One region of the Streptomyces sp. NPDC059743 genome, then DNA from elsewhere that is predicted to be linked to it. Evidence: riboswitches for the same ligand, from Rfam matches in the RefSeq annotation. Region 1 holds a riboswitch; each other region holds the start of a gene.
What was found. A riboswitch is a leader RNA that binds a small molecule or an ion and turns the genes downstream of it on or off. The one in region 1 is predicted to bind thiamine pyrophosphate.
Positions count from the first base shown of each region.

Region 2: it holds a riboswitch for thiamine pyrophosphate, as region 1 does, so the genes downstream of both, thiO (glycine oxidase ThiO) here and ACFV6H_RS02945 (thiamine ABC transporter substrate binding subunit) in region 1, are expected to answer to the same signal.
Region 3: it holds a riboswitch for thiamine pyrophosphate, as region 1 does, so the genes downstream of both, thiC (phosphomethylpyrimidine synthase ThiC) here and ACFV6H_RS02945 (thiamine ABC transporter substrate binding subunit) in region 1, are expected to answer to the same signal.

Region 1 covers NZ_JBHWGS010000001.1:639,635-645,554, reverse strand. Annotated here, with positions in the region: gene ACFV6H_RS02955 (ABC transporter ATP-binding protein) at 1-935, opposite strand, end outside; gene ACFV6H_RS02950 (ABC transporter permease) at 935-2,548, opposite strand; gene ACFV6H_RS02945 (thiamine ABC transporter substrate binding subunit) at 2,638-3,735, opposite strand; TPP riboswitch at 3,858-3,983, opposite strand; gene rlmN (23S rRNA (adenine(2503)-C(2))-methyltransferase RlmN) at 4,106-5,212, opposite strand; gene ACFV6H_RS02935 (phosphatidate cytidylyltransferase) at 5,318-5,920, opposite strand, start outside.
Region 2 covers NZ_JBHWGS010000006.1:96,542-102,461, forward strand. Annotated here, with positions in the region: gene pknB (Stk1 family PASTA domain-containing Ser/Thr kinase) at 1-420, opposite strand, end outside; gene ACFV6H_RS13025 (thiazole synthase) at 861-1,658, opposite strand; gene thiS (sulfur carrier protein ThiS) at 1,665-1,883, opposite strand; gene thiO (glycine oxidase ThiO) at 1,880-3,073, opposite strand; TPP riboswitch at 3,071-3,184, opposite strand; gene ACFV6H_RS13040 (NAD(P)/FAD-dependent oxidoreductase) at 3,367-4,530, shown strand; gene ACFV6H_RS13045 (Rv2175c family DNA-binding protein) at 4,673-5,038, shown strand; gene thiE (thiamine phosphate synthase) at 5,169-5,843, shown strand.
Region 3 covers NZ_JBHWGS010000011.1:21,317-27,236, forward strand. Annotated here, with positions in the region: gene ACFV6H_RS20220 (SsgA family sporulation/cell division regulator) at 335-769, shown strand; gene ACFV6H_RS20225 (YibE/F family protein) at 870-2,384, opposite strand; TPP riboswitch at 2,456-2,601, shown strand; gene thiC (phosphomethylpyrimidine synthase ThiC) at 2,594-4,441, shown strand; gene ACFV6H_RS20235 (hypothetical protein) at 4,568-5,395, opposite strand; gene ACFV6H_RS20240 (metallophosphoesterase) at 5,543-5,920, opposite strand, start outside.

The DNA of each region.
Region 1 (5,920 bases):
CCGCCGCCGGAGGACTCGTCGGGCCGCAGCAGCACCGCGACCCGGCTGCCACGGAACGTACGCGCCTCGACCGTGCAGCGCAGTCCGTCGCCGGGCTCGACCAGCCGTACGCCGGCCGGCCTCACCAGCACCGACCGCTCTCCTGGCGCCGATCCTTCAGGCACCGGGATCTTTCCCCAGACCGTATCGGCGGCCTCGCCGCTCACCGTCGCGTCCACGACATTGTCGAAGCCCAGGAAGCGCGCCACGAACGCCGAGGCGGGCCGCTGCCAGACCGCCACCGGTGTGCCGGTCTGGGCGACGCGTCCGTCCCGCATCACCACGACGCGGTCGGCGAGCGCGAACGCCTCGCCCTGGTCATGGGTGACGGCGAGCACGGTCGTACCCAACCGTCCGAAGAGACCGCGCAGTTCGACCACCAGCCGCTCGCGCAGACTCCGGTCGAGCTGGCCGAGCGGCTCGTCCAGCATCAGCAGCCGTGGCCGTGGAGCCAGCGCCCGCGCCAATGCGACGCGCTGCTGCTCACCACCGGACAGCTCGGCGACGGCCCGCCGCTCCGCGCCCGGCAGTCCGACGAGATCGAGCAACTCCGCGACGCGGCCGGTCCGTTCGCCGCGCGAGGCGCCGCGCATCCGCAGCCCGAAGGCGACATTGCCGCCCACGTCCCGCTGCGGAAAGAGCTGATGGTCCTGGAACATCAGCCCGACTCCGCGCCGGTGCACGGGCACGCCCGACTGGTCGGCGCCGTCCAGCCGTACCCGCCCGCCGTCCGGCGGCGTCAGTCCGGCCACCACGCGCAGCAGTGTCGACTTGCCGCTTCCGCTCGGCCCCAGCACGCATACGGTCTCGTGCTCGGCGATCTCCAGATCCACCGCGTCGAGCGCGGTACGGTCGCCGAACCGTACGGTCACGTCCGACAAGGTCAGCAGGGCCATCAGAACTCTCCGGAGCGGTCGGTACGGATACGTTCCAGCGCCAGCAGCGACACCGCGCACACCACCATCAGTACGGTGGACAGGGCCATGGCCTGCCCGTAGTTGAGTTCGCCGGGCCGCCCGAGCAGCCGTGCCACGGCCACCGGCAGCGTCGGCCGGTCCGGGCGCGCGATGAACACCGTCGCACCGAACTCACCGAGCGAGACCGCGAACGCGAAACCGGCCGCGACCAGCAACGCCCGCCGTACCAGCGGCAGATCGACATCCCGCCAGACACGCAGCGGCGACGCTCCGAGGACGGCCGCCGCCTCGCGCAGCCGTCCGTCCACCGCCCGCAGCACCGGCAGCATGGTCCGTACGACGAACGGGACGCCCACCAGGGCCTGTGCGAGCGGCACCAGAATCCAGGAGGCCCGCAGATCGAGCGGCGGCTTGTCGAGTGTGATCAGAAAGCCGAAGCCGACGGTCACCGCGGAGACTCCGAGCGGCAGCATCAGCAGCGCGTCGAAGCCGCGTACGAGCCGGCCCGCGCGCCGGGTCAGCGCGGCGGCGGCGAGTCCGCCCACCACCAGCGCCACGGCCGTCGCGACCAGCGCGTAACGGAGGGAGTTCCAGACGGCTTCCAGCGGAGGTACGAGAAAGGTCCCGCCGCTCGCGTCCACCGAGCCGAGCGCCCGGTAGAAGCCGAAACCGTACCCGCCGGGCCCGTCGAGGGAGCGCTCGACCAGTACGCCCAGCGGCAGCAGGACCAGCAGCAGCACGGTGCCGAGCACTCCGCCGAGCAGCGCCCACTGCCCGGCGCCGCGCGGTCTGCGCGCGGTCAGCGCGGGATCGACCAGTTTCAGCGCGCCCTCGCGTCTGCGTACGGTCCACGCGTGCACGGCCAGCACACCGCCGACCGCCGCGAACTGTACGAGTGTGAGCACGGCCGCGGTGGGCAGGTCGAGCAGTTGCGCGGTCTGCCGGTAGATCTCCACCTCCAGGGTGGAGTAGGCGGGGCCGCCCAGGATCTGTACGACGCCGAAGGAGGTGAAGGTGAAGAGGAAGACCATCAGCGCGGCGGCGGCCACGGCGGGCGCGAGGGCCGGCAGCGTCACTCGCCACCAGGCCATGAGCCGGCCCGCGCCCAGCACTCGCGCGGCCTCCTCCTGGCGCGGATCGAGCTGCGCCCACAGACCGCCCACGGTCCTGATGACCACGGCGTAGTTGAAGAAGACATGGGCGAGGAGGATCGCCCAGACGGTGGTGTCGAGCCGTACGCCCCACAGCTCGTCCAGCAGTCCGCCGCGCCCGAGCAGCGCGAGGAAAGCCGTACCGACGACGACCGTGGGCAGGACGAACGGGACGGTGACCACCGCGCGCAGGAGTTGTCTGCCGGGGAAGTCGAAGCGTGCGAAAACGTACGCGCCGGGCAGTGCGATCAGCAGAGTGAGCGCGGTGGAGGCGAGCGCCTGCCAGGTGGTGAACCACAGGACGTCGAGGATGTCGGGACGGCTCAGTACGTCACCGACGCGGCCGAACCGCCAGGCACCGTCGGCCTTGAGCCCACGGCCGACGATCGCGGCCACGGGATAGGCGAAGAAGACTGCGAAGAACGCGACGGGCACGGCCATGAGGGCGAGCCGGACGGCGTTCGCGCGCCCGGCCCGCCTTCTCTCCGGAGTACGACGGGTCTGCCGGTCCCGGCTCGCCGCTTTGCCGGCTACTTCACCACGAGTGAGGTCCACGACTGGATCCACTGCTCACGGTTGGCGGCGATCTTGTCGGGTGCCACGGTCTCGGGCTCGCTGACCGTCGCGCCGAACTTCGTGAACAGCTCGGGCAGCTCCACACTCTTGACGACCGGGTTGACGAACATATTGAGCGGCATGTCCGCCTGGAAGGTCTCGCTGATCAGAAAGTCCAGCAGGGCCTTGCCGCCCGCCTCGTTCCTCGCGCCCGTGAGCAGCCCGGCGAACTCGATCTGCCGGAAGCAGGTGCCGGTGGAGACTCCGGTCGGGGCCTCCTTCGGCTGCGGTTCGGCGTACAGCACCTCGACGGGCGGGCTGGAGGCGTACGAGACGACGAGCGGACGGTCGGCCTTGGCCTTCTTGCCTCCGGCCGAGCCCGAGAAGCTCTCGTTGTAGGCCTGCTCCCAGCTGTCCACGACCTGGACGCCGTTGGCCTTCAGCTTCTTCCAGTACTCCTGCCAGCCGTTGTCGCCGTACCGCGCGGCCGTGCCGAGGAGGAAGCCGAGACCGGGCGAGGAGGTCGCGGCGTTCTCGGTGACCAGCAGATTCTTGTACTGCGGCTTGATCAGATCGTCAAAAGACTGCGGAGGTGCGAGCTTCTTGTCCGCGAAATACTTCTTGTCGTAGTTGACACAGATATCGCCGGTGTCGATCGGTGTGACGCGGTTCTTGCTCCCGTCGAGCCGGGTGACCGCGTCGACCTGGTCGAGGCCCTTCGCCTCGTACGGCGTGAAGAGACCGTTGTCGAGGGCGCGGGAGAGCAGGGTGTTGTCGACGCCGAAGAAGACATCGCCCTGAGGCGAACCTTTGGTCAGGATCTCCTTGTTGAGGGCCTCGCCCGCGTCTCCGCTCTTGAGCACCTTGACCGTGTAGCCGGTCCGCGCGGTGAACTCCTTGAGCACGGCGGGAGTGGCGTTGAACGAGTCGTGGCTGACCAGAGTGACGGTCTTCGACGCCGTCCCGCCACCGCCCGTACCGGCGCTGTCGCCGGACGACGCGGAGCCGTCGGAGCCGCCGCAGGCGGCGAGCGAGGAGACACCGAGCGCGGCGGCGACCGCGGCGACCGCCATTCTTCTGACGCTGATGGTGCTCACTGATGTGGTGCTCACTGATTTTCCTCCTGGGATGTCCAGGAGAAGACGCGGCCCTGCCCGGAGTCCGGACGGACCGGACTCCGGGCAGGGCGCAACAGCTTGAGTGGTGACCGAACTTCCTACCCAGAATGACCTGGGCGAGGTTCAGAGGGTCTGTGGCCGCTGCCCGCTCTCACGGACATATGCCACACTCTCAGCGCTGTGGCGCTCCCCTGTCGGAAAATATGCAATGCGTTCGCGCCAAGGTTACATGCACCGCATATCCAGGCCCGGTTCACCTCCGAGACAGCCTGCTCACGGGCAGGTCCGTCGGCCGCGCGGCCCGCCCGCCAGGAGCCACGACGCCCTACCGCTCCGACGCGGCCAACTGCCCACACGCTCCGTCGATCTCCTGGCCGCGGGTGTCCCGTACGGTCACGGGCACTCCATGGGCCGCGATCGCCTCGACAAAGGCCTTTTCGTCCTCGGGCCGCGAGGCCGTCCACTTCGATCCCGGTGTCGGGTTGAGCGGGATCAGATTGACGTGCACCCGCTTGCCCTTGAGCAGCCGGCCCAGCCGGTCGCCGCGCCACGCCTGGTCGTTGATGTCACGGATCAGCGCGTACTCGATGGAGACCCGGCGGCCCGACTTCTCCGCGTACTCCCACGCCGCGTCCAGCACTTCCCGTACCTTCCAGCGCGTATTGACCGGGACGAGGGTGTCGCGCAGCTCGTCGTCGGGCGCGTGCAGGGAGACCGCGAGCCGGCACTTGAAGCCCTCGTCGGCGAAGCGCAGCATCGCGGGCACCAGACCGACCGTCGAGACGGTGATCCCGCGCTGCGACAGTCCCAGACCGTCGGGCTCGGGATCGGTCAGCCGGCGGATCGCGCCGACCACCCGCCTGTAGTTGGCGAGCGGTTCGCCCATGCCCATGAAGACGATGTTCGACAGCCGGGAGGGCCCGCCCGGCACATCGCCGTCGCGCAGGGCACGCATCCCGTCCACGATCTGGTGCACGATCTCGGCGGTGGACAGATTGCGGTCGAGACCGGCCTGTCCTGTGGCGCAGAACGGGCAGTTCATCCCGCAGCCCGCCTGCGACGAGATACACATCGTGACCCTGTCCGGATAGCGCATCAGCACGGACTCGACCAGAGTGCCGTCGTGCAGCCGCCAGAGCGTCTTACGGGTGGTGTCGTCGTCGCAGGAGATATGCCGCACCACCGACATCAGCTCGGGCAGCAGCTCCGCCGCGAGCTTCTGACGCGCGGCGGCCGGGATGTCGGTCCACTGCTCGGGATCGTGTGCGAACCGCGCGAAGTAGTGCTGCGAAAGCTGCTTGGCACGGAACGCCTTCTCGCCCATCGCGGCGACGGCCTCGCGGCGCTCGGCGGGAGTGAGGTCGGCGAGATGCCGCGGGGGCTTCTTGGCTCCGCGGGGCGCGACAAAGGTGAGTTCTCCAGGTACAGGCATGGTGGATCCAGTGTCGCAGACATACGAAGGAGGCCCGCTGTCCTGTGGACAACGGGCCTCCGTACGGTATCGGGCCTGGTCACAAGCGTGACCGAAGGCGCCCGGTCAGGATCCGACGAAGATCACCAGCAGCAGCCAGAACACCGGCGCCGTGGGCAGCAGCGAGTCGAGCCGGTCCATGATGCCGCCGTGTCCCGGCAGCAGGGTGCCCATGTCCTTGATGCCGAGATCGCGCTTGATCATGGACTCGCCGAGATCGCCGAGTGTGGCGGTGGCCGCGACCGCCAGTCCCAGCAGCAGGCCCTGCCACCAGATCCCGTCGTTGATCAGGAACTGCATACAGAGCGCGCCCGCCACCATGGCGAAGACGATGGCTCCGGCCAGCCCTTCCCTGGTCTTGCCAGGGCTGATGCGCGGCGCGAGCTTGTGCGTACCGAAGCGCCAGCCGACCGCGTACGCGCCCGTGTCGCTGACGACCGTGAGCACCATGAACATCAGGACCCGCCACGGACCGTCGTCCGCCGTGAGCATCATCGTCACGAAGGTGGCCAGGAACGGTACGTAGAACGCGGCGAAGATCCCGGCCGTGACGTCCTTCAGATAGCCCTCGGGCGGTTCCGTCATCCGCCAGACCAGCACCGCGAGCGCCGTCAGGGCCATCGCGACCCAGGCGCCCTCGGCACCGCGCAGATAGCCGGCGACGACCAT
Region 2 (5,920 bases), on a different contig from region 1:
CCGGTGGACGAACCCGGCCCGGTGGGCCGCGCCGAGCGCGGCGAGCACGGGCTCCAGGATGTCCAGCGCGGCCCGCGGCTGAAGCGCGCCGCGCTCACGCAGCACATCGCGCAGTGTGCAGCCCGCGACGTACTCCATCGCCAGATAGACATACGCGCCCTGCGCGCCCTGGTCGAAGACCGCGACCACATTGGGATGCGCCAGCCGGGCCACCGACTTGGCCTCACGGATGAACCGCTCCACGAAGGCGACGTCGGCGGCGAGCGCCGGATGCATCACCTTGAGCGCCAGAACCCGGTCCAGCCGGGTGTCGACGGCCCGGTACACCGTGGCCATGCCACCGACGGCGATCCGCGCGTCAACGCGATAACGCCCGTCGAGCACCTGCCCGACGATGGGATCGTGAAGGGTCGTATCCACGAACCTGAGTCTACGGTGCGGGTTCTGGCGGGCGCGGTGTGCGCCTTGCGCGCCTGCGGCGCGGGGTGCGGTGGGTGGTGGGTGCGGGTGTCGGGGCCTCCGGAGGTACATGTCCGGACGGCATGCTGTGTTTTCCCGGGGGACACCCCCGGACCCCCGTACGCCGCGTGCGGGCCGGTGTGCGGCACAAATCACGCTTTAGTGTCCGGACACGCACCTCCTGCGACCCCGACCCCCTCCCGCCGCACGCCGGGTTTCCACTCTGTCCGGGCCCGCATATCCAGCCCGTCCGGCGTTTGAGGACGGAACCGGCGACCCCCGTGCCGGGTTCCCAGACGGTAGGGGCCCGCCCCATCGCGCCCCGGCCGCAGGCCGGAAAATCAAGCCCGTCCGGCGATTGAGGACGAAACGGCCGGCCGGACGGACCCGGCGCGCGCCCGCTACGTGAACGCCGGGCGTTCCGGGTCCAGGGACGGCAACCCGTCCGTTGGCGACGACGCCGTCGCGAAGTGGCGGCGAGGGATTCGGCCCGCCCGGCGCGCCAGCCGGCCCGCCTCCACCGCGTGCCGCATCGCCTCCGCCATCAGCACCGGCTCCCGCGCCCGCGTCACCGCCGACGCCAGCATCACCGCCGCGCACCCCAGCTCCATCGCCAGCGCCGCGTCCGACGCGGTGCCCGCGCCCGCGTCCAGGATCACCGGTACGCCCGCCCGCTCCACGATGAGCTCGAAGTTGTGCGGGTTGCGGATCCCGAGGCCGGAGCCGATCGGCGAGCCCAGCGGCATGATCGCGGCGCAGCCCACGTCCTCCAGCTTTCTGGCGAGCACGGGATCGTCGTTGGTGTACGGCAGCACCGTGAAGCCGTCGTCGACCAAGATCTCGGCCGCGTCCAGCAGTTCGATCGGGTCGGGCAGCAGCGTCCGCTCGTCCGCGACCACCTCCAGCTTGATCCACTCCGTACCGAGCGCCTCGCGCGCCAGCCTGGCGGTCAGGACCGCCTCGCCCGCCGTGAAGCAGCCCGCCGTGTTGGGCAGGGCGCGGATGCCCAGGGAGTCGAGTACGGAGAGGACCGAGCCCTGGACCGTGGGATCGAGGCGACGCATCGCGACGGTGGTGAGTTCCGTGCCCGAGGCGCGCAGACAGCGTTCCAGTACGTCCAGGCTGGGCGCTCCGCCCGTGCCCATGATCAGCCGTGAGTTGAGGACGGTGGAGCCGATGGTGAGCCGGTCGTCGGCCATGGCGGCTCAGCCTCCCTGGACCGCGGTGAGGACTTCCACCCGGTCGCCGTCGCCGAGCACCGTGCCGGACCAGTGGCCGCGCGGCACCACCGTCTCGTTGACGGCGGCGGCGACACCCGAGGGCGCGGGAGTGAGGGAGGCGACCAGGATGTCGAGGGTGGTGCCGGAGGCGAGATCGCGGGCCTCGCCGTTCACGGAGACGGTCACACGGACAGAGGTGCTCATACGGTCAGCTCCCGCGGTACGGAGGTGAGGTCCTGCGGTACGGAGGTGAAGCGGCGCGGAGTGAACGGGCGCGCCACGTCCGGGAGTTCGCCGGTGGTCAGCACCGCGGCCAGCGCGTCGCCGGTGACCGGTGTGAGCAGCACGCCGTTGCGGTAGTGCCCGGTCGCGAGACTCAGCCCCGGCAGCGCGGTCGGTCCCAGCAGCGGCGCGTTGTCAGGCGAGCCCGGACGCAGTCCCGCGCGGGTCTCGGTGAGCGGCAGTTCGGTGATGCCGGGAACCAGTTCGTGCGCGTCCCGCAGCAGCTCGTACACTCCGCCCGCCGTGACCGTGGTGTCCCAGCCCAGCTCCTCGCTGGTGGCGCCGACGACCAGCTCGCCGTTCTCGCGCGGCACCAGATACACCTGGCTGCCGCGCACCACGGCCCGTACCGTCCTGGACAGGAACGGCGCGTACGGACGAGGCACCGTCAGCCGCAGGACCTGGCCCTTGACGGGCCGTACCGGCGGCAGGACTTCGTCAGGGACGCCCGCCAGCCGTCCGCTCAGACTGCCGGCCGCCAGTACCACCTGGTCCGCGGTGAGCGCGCGCCCGTCGTCCAGTACGGCACCGGCGGCCCGGTCCCGTACGACGGAGAGCCGCTCGGCCCAGGCGCGGTGGAAGACCACTCCGGCCCGTTCACAGGCGGTGAGCAGGGCGGAGGCGAGCCGGCGTGGATCGATCTGGTGGTCGCCGTCCACGCGCAGACCGCCGCGTACGCCCGGCGCGAGCATCGGTTCGAGACGCCGGCACTCGCGTCCTGTGAGCCACTCGGACGTCAGGCCCGAGCGCTGCTGAAGGGCGTGCAGTTCGCGCAGCTCGGCGCGGTCGTCGGTGTCGAGGGCGACGGCGAGCGTGCCGCAGGCGCGGTAGCCGGTCTCCTGGCCGCTCGCCTCCTCCAGCTCGGCCACGAACTCCGGATAGCGCTCCGCCGAGGCGAGATTGAGCCCGAGCAGAAGCTGTTCGCCGTGGTGGAGTTCGGTGACGGCGGCGAGCATGCCCGCCGCGACCCGCGCGGCGCCTCCGCCGGGACCGGGATCGACGACGGCGGTACGCAGCCCGTGCTGCGCGGCCCGCCAGGCCGTGACCAGTCCGATGATTCCGCCGCCGATGACCAGGACATCGGAAGCGGTCTTCTCCTGGGACGACTGCATGGGCGTCCAGCCCCTCCCTTCGCCGGCATGACCCGGATCAGGTTCGTACGGTCGGAGGCCGCTTCAGCCTCCCTCTCAGCCCGGTGCGTCCGGACTCCCGCGAGGTAGTGTCGACGGCCAGCGTAACGCGCGGCCCGCCGTGCGGTAAGGCCGTCCTGGCGGGGCGGGAGCCGGAACGGTCCTCCGCCTGCGGTCCGTCCGCTGCTTAAGGTGATCGGGTGAGCGAGCAGCGCAGACACGAGCAGTCGCAGAGACAGCGGGAACGGCCGGGCGTCGTCATCGTCGGTGCGGGCATGGCGGGCGTGCAGACCGCCGTGGCCCTGCGGGAGAAGGGCTACGAGGGCCCGGTCACCCTGATCGGCGCGGAACCTCATCCGCCGTACGACCGGCCTCCGCTCTCCAAGGCGGTCCTGCTGGGCACGGCGGACGGCTCGGCCTTCGACATCGACTTCGAGGCACTCTCCGTCCGGCTGAGACTCGGCGTCGAGGTCACCGGACTGCGCCCGGACGCGCGGGAGGTCGACACCGCGGCCGGGCCCGTCCCGTACGGCGTACTGGTCCTCGCGACCGGCGCGGAGCCGGTCGGACTGCCCGGCGCCGTGGCCGTGCCGGGCGTCCATCTGCTGCGCACCCTGGACGACGCCGAGGCGCTGCGGCCCGTGCTCGGCCGGCGGGACCGGATCGTGGTCGTCGGCGCCGGATGGATCGGCGCGGAGTTCACCACCGCCGCGCGCGAGGCCGGGTGTGCCGTGACGGTCGTGGAGGCGGCGGACCGGCCGCTGCCGGGCGCCCTGCCGGCCGAGGTCGCCGCACCGATGGCGCGGTGGTACGCGGAGAGCGGCGCCGCGCTGCTGACCGGTGTACGGGTGGCCGGTGTCGAGCCGGGCGCGGTGCTCCTCGCGGACGGCCGGCGGCTGTCCGCCGACGCGGTGGTCGTGGGCATAGGCGCGCGACCCTCGACGGACTGGCTGACCGGCTCCGGTATCGCGCTGGGCCCGGACGGCGCGATCGTCGCGGACGAGCGGCTGGCGACGTCCCTGCCCGATGTCTACGCGGTCGGCGACTGCGCGTCCTTCCCGTCCGCCCGTTACGGCGAGCGGCTGCTCGTGCACCACTGGGACAACGCGCTCCAGGGCCCTCGTACGGTCGCCGCCCAGGCCGTCGGCGAGAGCGAGCAGCTCTACGATCCCGTGCCGTACTTCTGGTCGGAGCAGTTCGGCCGGTTCGTCCAGTACGCGGGCCATCACACGGCGGAGGACACCCTGGTGTGGCGCGGCGATCCGGCGGACGCCGCCTGGTCGGTGGTGTGGCTGCGGGACGGCGCGCTGAGGGCCCTGCTCGCCGTCGGCAGGCCGCGCGATCTGGCGCAGGGCCGCAAGCTGATGGAGGCGGGCGCGCGGCTGGACCGGGCGCGGGCCGCCGATCCCGCGGTACCGCTGCGCAAGGCCGTTCTCTGAGGTTTCGTGTCTCTGAGGTATCGCGACGCGCTCCGTGCCGTGCTCCGTGACGCGCTCCGTGCCGTGCGTGGTGGCTGCTCGGGGCTGCTCCGGGCGGACTTGGTTCGTGGCGTCTGTCAGTCCGGGATGGCACGCTTGTCGTGTGACCGAGATTGACGCAAAGATCGATGCTCTCGTCCCCGCCTGGCTTCACCTGCCCGACATCGCGGAAGCCCTCGATGTCGAGGTGACGCGCGTGCGGCAGCTGGTGAAGGAAGGGCAGCTCATCGCCGTGCGCCGCGGTGAGAACAGGACACTCCAGGTGCCCGCCGCCTTCCTCGACGGCGGCAAGGTCGTCAAGGGCCTCGCCGGGACCCTGACGCTGCTGAGGGACGACGGCTTCACCGACGAAGAGATGCTCGAATGGCTCTTCACTTCCGACCCGACCCTGCCGGGCACGCCCGCACAGGCGCTCAGCGAGAATCGCGGCACGGAGGTGAAGCGCCGGGCCCAGGCGCTCGCCGTCTGATCCACTCACCATTCGCGGTGTGCGGCGGTGCCTTCATGACCGCGTGGCGGTCCCGGCACCTCCGCACACCGCCGACCCGACGGGGGGACTTCCCATGCCCGAGGCCATGCCCGATGCCATGTCAGGGACCATGCCAGGGGCCTGTGTGTCTGCCGTGCCCGGGGCCCGTGCGTCGCTCTCCGACGCCCGGCTCTATCTCTGCACGGACGCACGCAGGCGGCAGGGAGATCTTCCCGAGTTCCTGGACGCCGTGCTCGCGTCCGGTGTGGACATCGTGCAGCTGCGGGACAAGGGCATGGAGGCGGCCGAGGAGCTGGAGCACCTCCAGGTCTTCGCGGACGCCTGCCGCCGTCATGGCGCGCTGCTCGCCGTGAACGACCGCGCGGATGTGGCGCATGCCGTCGGCTCCGACGTACTGCATCTGGGACAGGGCGATCTGCCCGTTCCCGCGGCCCGCGCGATCCTCGGGGACATCCCGCTGATCGGCCGTTCCACCCATGCCGAGGCCGAGGTGGACGCCGCCGCCGTCGAGCCGGGCGTGGACTACTTCTGTACGGGCCCGTGCTGGCCCACTCCGACCAAACCGGGCCGTCATGCGCCCGGGCTCGCTCTGGTGCGCCATGCCGCCGCGCTGGGCACGGACCGGCCGTGGTTCGCGATCGGCGGTATCGACGCGGCCAATCTCGACCAGGTGCTGGACGCCGGTGCCCGCCGGATCGTCGTCGTACGGGCGATCACCGAGGCCGACGATCCGGCCGCGGCGACGGCCGGCCTGGCCAAGCGCGTACGGGAACGGGCCGTGTGACGCGATCGACGGGCCGTGTGACGCGACGGACGGGCCGTGTGACGCAACCGTAAATCCGGGCAAATACCCCCGTCCGG
Region 3 (5,920 bases), on a different contig from region 1:
TGAGGCTGTGCAGAATCGTCGCGGCAGGATTACCGACTCGATCGGCCGCCGGCACGACACGCGCCGGCACGACGACACGCTCGACGCGCCCGTCCGTTTTGGATCCGTGGCGGCGACCGTGGCTGTTTCTGTGCCACTCCACGAGCGAGGGCAACGGCTCCCGGCAGTCGAGCGATTACACAGAGAGACCGGATCGCTGCTCAGCGCGCTCGCCTTCTCTATCTGTATCTGAAAAATTACTCCTTGTGATCTGCTAGCGCTTACAGGACGATTGCGTCAAGAGGGTCAACGGGGATCATTCCCAGCCACTGTTTCATCTACTCCGGAGTACACGATGCGCGAGTCGGTGCAGGCCGAGGTCCTGATGAGCTTCCTTGTCTCGGAGGAGCTGGCGTTCCGGATCCCGGTGGAACTCCATTACGAGATGAGAGATCCCTACGCCGTGCGCATGACATTCCATCTGCCCGGCGATGCGCCTGTCACCTGGACCTTCGGCCGTGAGCTGCTGCTCGACGGGATCAACACGCCGAGCGGTGACGGCGATGTGCATATCGCGCCCACCGAGCCCGAGGACCTCTCCGATGTCCATATCCGGCTCCAGGTCGGCGACGATCACGCGCTCTTCCGCGTCAGTGCCGCGCCTCTGGTGGCCTTCCTCGACCGCACGGACCGACTGGTTCCGCTCGGTCAGGAGCGCACGCTCGGTGACTTCGAGGGCAATCTTGAGGAGGCGCTCGGCCGCATCCTGGCCGAGGAGAATGCCGGCTGAGCCGGTCCGAACGGGGCCGTCCGGGTGATCCTTTACGGCCGAACGGATTTCCGGACGGGACGGCGATTTCCGGGCCGGGACGGCAGAGGGACCAGAGGGACTACTTCTTGCGGCGTCGGCCCTTGCCGCCGCCCAGTTTGCGCGCCGGTGCGCTCTGTACCGGCAGTGACGGCGCCGCTTCCGGGCCCTCGGGATCCGAGAGGCCCGCCGGGCCTGTCGTACTCGTCGGGCCTGCTGGACCTGCCGGGCCTGCCGGACCCGCCGACCAGGGGCCCGCTGTCCCACCAGGAGCCGGATACGGCGGTGTGGGAGGCAGAGCCTCCGTCGGGGCCGTCGTCGGGGCCACTGGCGAGTCCTTCTGCCCCGAGCGATCGGCGGAGACCACCAGCGCCGCCAGCGCCGTGGTCACCGGCACCGATGCGACCAGACCGATCGAGCCCACCAGCGTTCTGACGATCTCCTCCGCCACCAGCTCACTGTTCGCGACCGTACCCACGCCCGACTGCGCGATCGAGAAGAGCAGCAGCAGCGGCAGCGCGGCGCCCGCGTAGGCGAGGACGAGCGTATTGACCACCGAGGCGATATGGTCCCGGCCGATCCGGATACCGGCCCGGTAGAGGGCACGCGGTCCCATCGACGGATCCGCCTGATGCAGCTCCCAGACCGCCGAGGTCTGTGTGACGGTCACATCGTCGAGCACACCGAGTGAACCGATGATGACGCCCGCCAGCAGCAGACCGCTCATATCGATTTCGGGATAGAGGCCATGGATCAGCCCGGTGTTGTCGTCGGTATTGCCGGTCAGGCTCGCCCAGCCGATGAAGAGCGAGCCCAGCAGCCCGATCAGCAGCAGTGAGATCAGTGTGCCGAGGACCGCGACCGAGGTACGGGCTGTCAGACCGTGACACATATAGAGCGCGAGCAGCATGATCGCGCTGGCCCCGACCACCGCCACGACCAGCGGATTCGAGCCCTGAAGAATCGCGGGCAGGATGAACAGTGTCAGCACGGCGAAGGAGACGGCGAGTGCGACCAGGGCCATGAGACCGCGCAGCCGCCCCACCACGACCACCGCCAGGGCGAAGATCCCCGCCAGCAGGGCCATGGGGAATCTGCGGTTCACATCCGTCACGGAGTACTGGAGATCGCGAGGCGCGTCGGGTGCGTATGCCACCACTACGCCCTGTTTCACGTGAAACTGTCGCGGTGCGTCCGGCTGGACGACCTCGATAAAGGTCCGCCCTTTCTCCTTGCCGCTGGTGACCTCGATCGTCGCCTTGGTGCAGTCACCGTTCTCCGCCCGCTCCGCCTCACGTCCCTGAGGTTTTGAGGTATCGCCGGTGGACGGGATCTGGGCGGCGTTCACGTCCTTGCAGTCGACCGACTGGATCTGTACCACCCGGCCCTGCTCGGTCTGCCGGTCGAAGCCCACACCGGTGCGCTCATGCGCCGGTGCGCCACCCGGCCAGAGCACGGCCAGCCCGACGACCACCGCAGTCGCGAACGGAATCAGGACCGCGGCGATGACCTTGCGAAGGTGCTGGGAGACCGGCGCGGCGGGGCCATGGCTGTGCGAGTGTCCGTGTGATTCGTGGGTCTGCTGGGGTGAGGTCACCCTCCGATCATCGCAAGAAGCCAGAGGCCCTCTGTTCAGCACGCCGGATATGACGCTAGCGTGGGGGCACCTTTTGCACACGCGGGAGCTCGGAGCACCGGGCTGAGAGGGCGCTGACTGTGTAGTCCCGGGGAGTATCCCCAGGACTCCTGAGCTGCGCCGACCGCTGAACCTGTTACCGGGTAATGCCGGCGTAGGGAGTAGGTCTCATGACCGTTCAGGACGCACACACGCCTGCCTCCGATTCGGGAGATCCGATCGAGGCCCAGAGGTCCATCGGCTGGCACAAGGGATATGTCCAGGGCTCACGCCCCGACCTTCAGGTGCCGGTCCGCCGGGTGCACCTCACCAACGGCCAGGATGTGACGCTGTACGACACCTCGGGGCCGTACACCGATCCCACCGTCGAGACCGATGTACGCCGCGGTCTCGCGCCGCTGCGGGAGAACTGGATCATCGGGCGAGGTGACACCGAGGAGTACGCGGGCCGGCCGGTCCGTCCCGAGGACGACGGGCTCAAGCACACGGCGCCGCGCGGAGGACTGCGTAACCTCGACGCGGTCTTCCCGGGCCGGCCGCGTCAGCCGCGCCGGGGCCGGAGCGGGCAGGTGGTGACACAGCTCGCGTACGCCCGTCGCGGAGACATCACACCGGAGATGGAGTATGTCGCGATCCGCGAGAACGTGTCTCCGGAGGTCGTCCGCGAGGAGATCGCCGCGGGCCGCGCCGTACTGCCGGCGAATGTCAATCACCCGGAGATCGAGCCGATGATCATCGGCAAGCGGTTCCTGGTCAAGGTCAACGCCAACATCGGCAATTCCGCGGTCACTTCCTCCATCGAGGAGGAGGTGGAGAAGATGACCTGGGCGACGCGCTGGGGCGCCGACACGGTCATGGACCTCTCCACCGGCCGCAATATCCACACCACGCGTGAGTGGGTGCTGCGCAACTCCCCCGTGCCGATCGGCACCGTGCCGCTCTACCAGGCGCTGGAGAAGGTCGACGGCAGGGCCGAGGAGCTGACCTGGGAGATCTACAAGGACACGGTCGTCGAGCAGGCCGAGCAGGGCGTCGACTACATGACGGTCCATGCCGGTGTACTGCTGCGCTATGTGCCGCTGACGGCGCGCCGTAAGACGGGCATCGTCTCGCGGGGCGGCTCGATCATGGCGGCCTGGTGTCTGGCGCACCACAAGGAGTCGTTCCTGTACGAGAACTTCGAGGAGCTGTGCGAGATCCTCGCGGCGTACGACGTGACGTACTCCCTGGGCGACGGTCTGCGGCCGGGCTCCATCGCGGATGCCAACGACGAGGCCCAGTTCGCCGAGCTGCGGACGCTCGGGGAGCTGAACTCCACCGCGAAGCGGCTGGGCGTACAGACGATGATCGAAGGGCCGGGCCATGTCCCGATGCACAAGATCAAGGAGAACATCGACCTTCAGCAGGAGATCTGCGAGGAGGCGCCGTTCTACACGCTCGGCCCGCTGACGACCGATGTGGCTCCGGCGTACGACCACATCACCTCCGGGATCGGTGCGGCGATGATCGCCTGGTGGGGGACGGCGATGCTCTGCTATGTCACGCCCAAGGAGCACCTCGGTCTGCCGAACCGGGACGACGTCAAGACCGGTGTCATCACCTACAAGATCGCAGCCCATGCGGCGGATCTCGCCAAGGGCCATCCGGGAGCGCAGGACTGGGACGACGCCCTTTCCGACGCCCGGTTCGAGTTCCGCTGGGAGGACCAGTTCAATCTGGCCCTCGACCCGGACACGGCCCGGGAGTTCCACGACGAGACCCTCCCGGCCGAACCGGCGAAGACGGCCCACTTCTGCTCGATGTGCGGCCCCAAGTTCTGCTCGATGAAGATCTCGCAGGACATCCGGCAGCGGCACGGCGGCGACATGGCGAGTGGCGGGACGGCAGGCGCCGGTACGGAGGGCACCGGTACGGAGGACACCGTGTTCGGAACCGCCGAGATCGAGGCGGGCATGGCCCAGAAGTCCAAGGAGTTCGCGGCGAGCGGCAATCGCGTATATCTGCCGCTGGCTGACTGATCTGGAGACTCGCGGTAGGTGAGCGGTGGCGGCCTCGGTCCGAGGTCCGGGCCCCACCGCTCACACCGGCTGTCTGACGACGTCTCCGGGGCCGTCGGCGGTCCCCGGTGCCGTCAGCGCCGTACGTCACTCCGGGTGGTGGTCCGGGCCGCCGAAGTCGGGGCTGGTGAAGTCCGGGCTGGTGAAGCTCGGGCGCTGGCCGGTGGTGGCTCCTTCGTCCGGGCTGGTGAAGTCGGGCCGGCTGTAGCCGATCTTGGGCAGATGCTTGATCGACCTGGGCGGCGGCGCGGCCGGATCCGCGCTCGGGTCGGCCAGAGCGGCGCGTAGGAAGGGCAGAATGCCGCGCTCCAGCAGGGCATGGCGCCAGGCCTCCCGCGCACGGGCCACTTCGTCCGGCAGCTCACCGCTCGTCGGCTCCTCGGCCGGAAGCTGGGTCGAGCTGTTGCGCAGGGCCGTGATCAGCAGGCCTGTCGCGGCGGCCAGGATGCCTATCGCGGTGATGGCACCGAAGAACCAGCCCACGGCGACCAGGCTGTCGGCGAACGCGGGCGGCCGGCTGAGCGCCTTGAGGAGATAACCGACGAGCAGGAAGATCACCGCGGCCGTGCCTCCGAGCACCGGGAGCAGCACGGTGACAACAGCCGTCAGCCCCGCACCGGATCCCGTCGGCTCGCTTCCCTCCGGCTCCAGCACGGAATCGCGGACCGAGACCGAGGGCCCCGGCGAGCGTGACTCCTCGCGGATCTTTCTGTAGTGCTCGTACTCGGCGGCTGCGGCCGTCGTTATCAGCGCCGTGGCGTTCAGCGTCATCGTGCGGAGCTGCTCATTGTTGAGCCGCTCCCCGACCGTGTCGAGATCCGGCCGGTCGTGCGCGTTGCGCAGCACGTCATCGAGGATCCGCTCGAAATCCGCGCGATCCTCGCTCAGCAGGTGTGGAGCGCTGTTCATGTGCATCCCCCGATGCTCCGTAGGGCCGGTTTGCCCGCATAGGGCGGGCAGTTGGCGAAAACGGAGGAGAGCCTGCTACGGATAAACCGATGGTAGAGCTCTTCCGGCGCGTGGTGACAGGGGGTTTGCGGAAATCACTCGCGTGACGGTGTTTCAGTTCTCCAGAGGAAGCCGGACGACCAGCAGCTTTCCCGCCATGGTCACTCCGCCGTCCATCGCGATGGCAAGTCCGTCGGCATATACATGTGGCCCTTCCACCACCGGGCCGGTGTCCGCCTCGCCGTCCGAGACATCTTCGGTGCCGACTTCGCCCAGCAGATAGGGAATGGGGCTGTGGCCATGGACGATGCGCTGTCCGCCGTACTTGGAGAGCAGTTCCTGGACGGCCTGCGGGCCGCTGTCGTCGCGGAACGCGAAGCGTTTCGTGAGCTTGCGGAACAGATCCCAGCATTCGTCCGCGTCATTGCGGGTGAGGATCTGATGAATGGTGTCGTTGACGTCCTCGATCGTGGAACCGTAGTCCAGATAGGC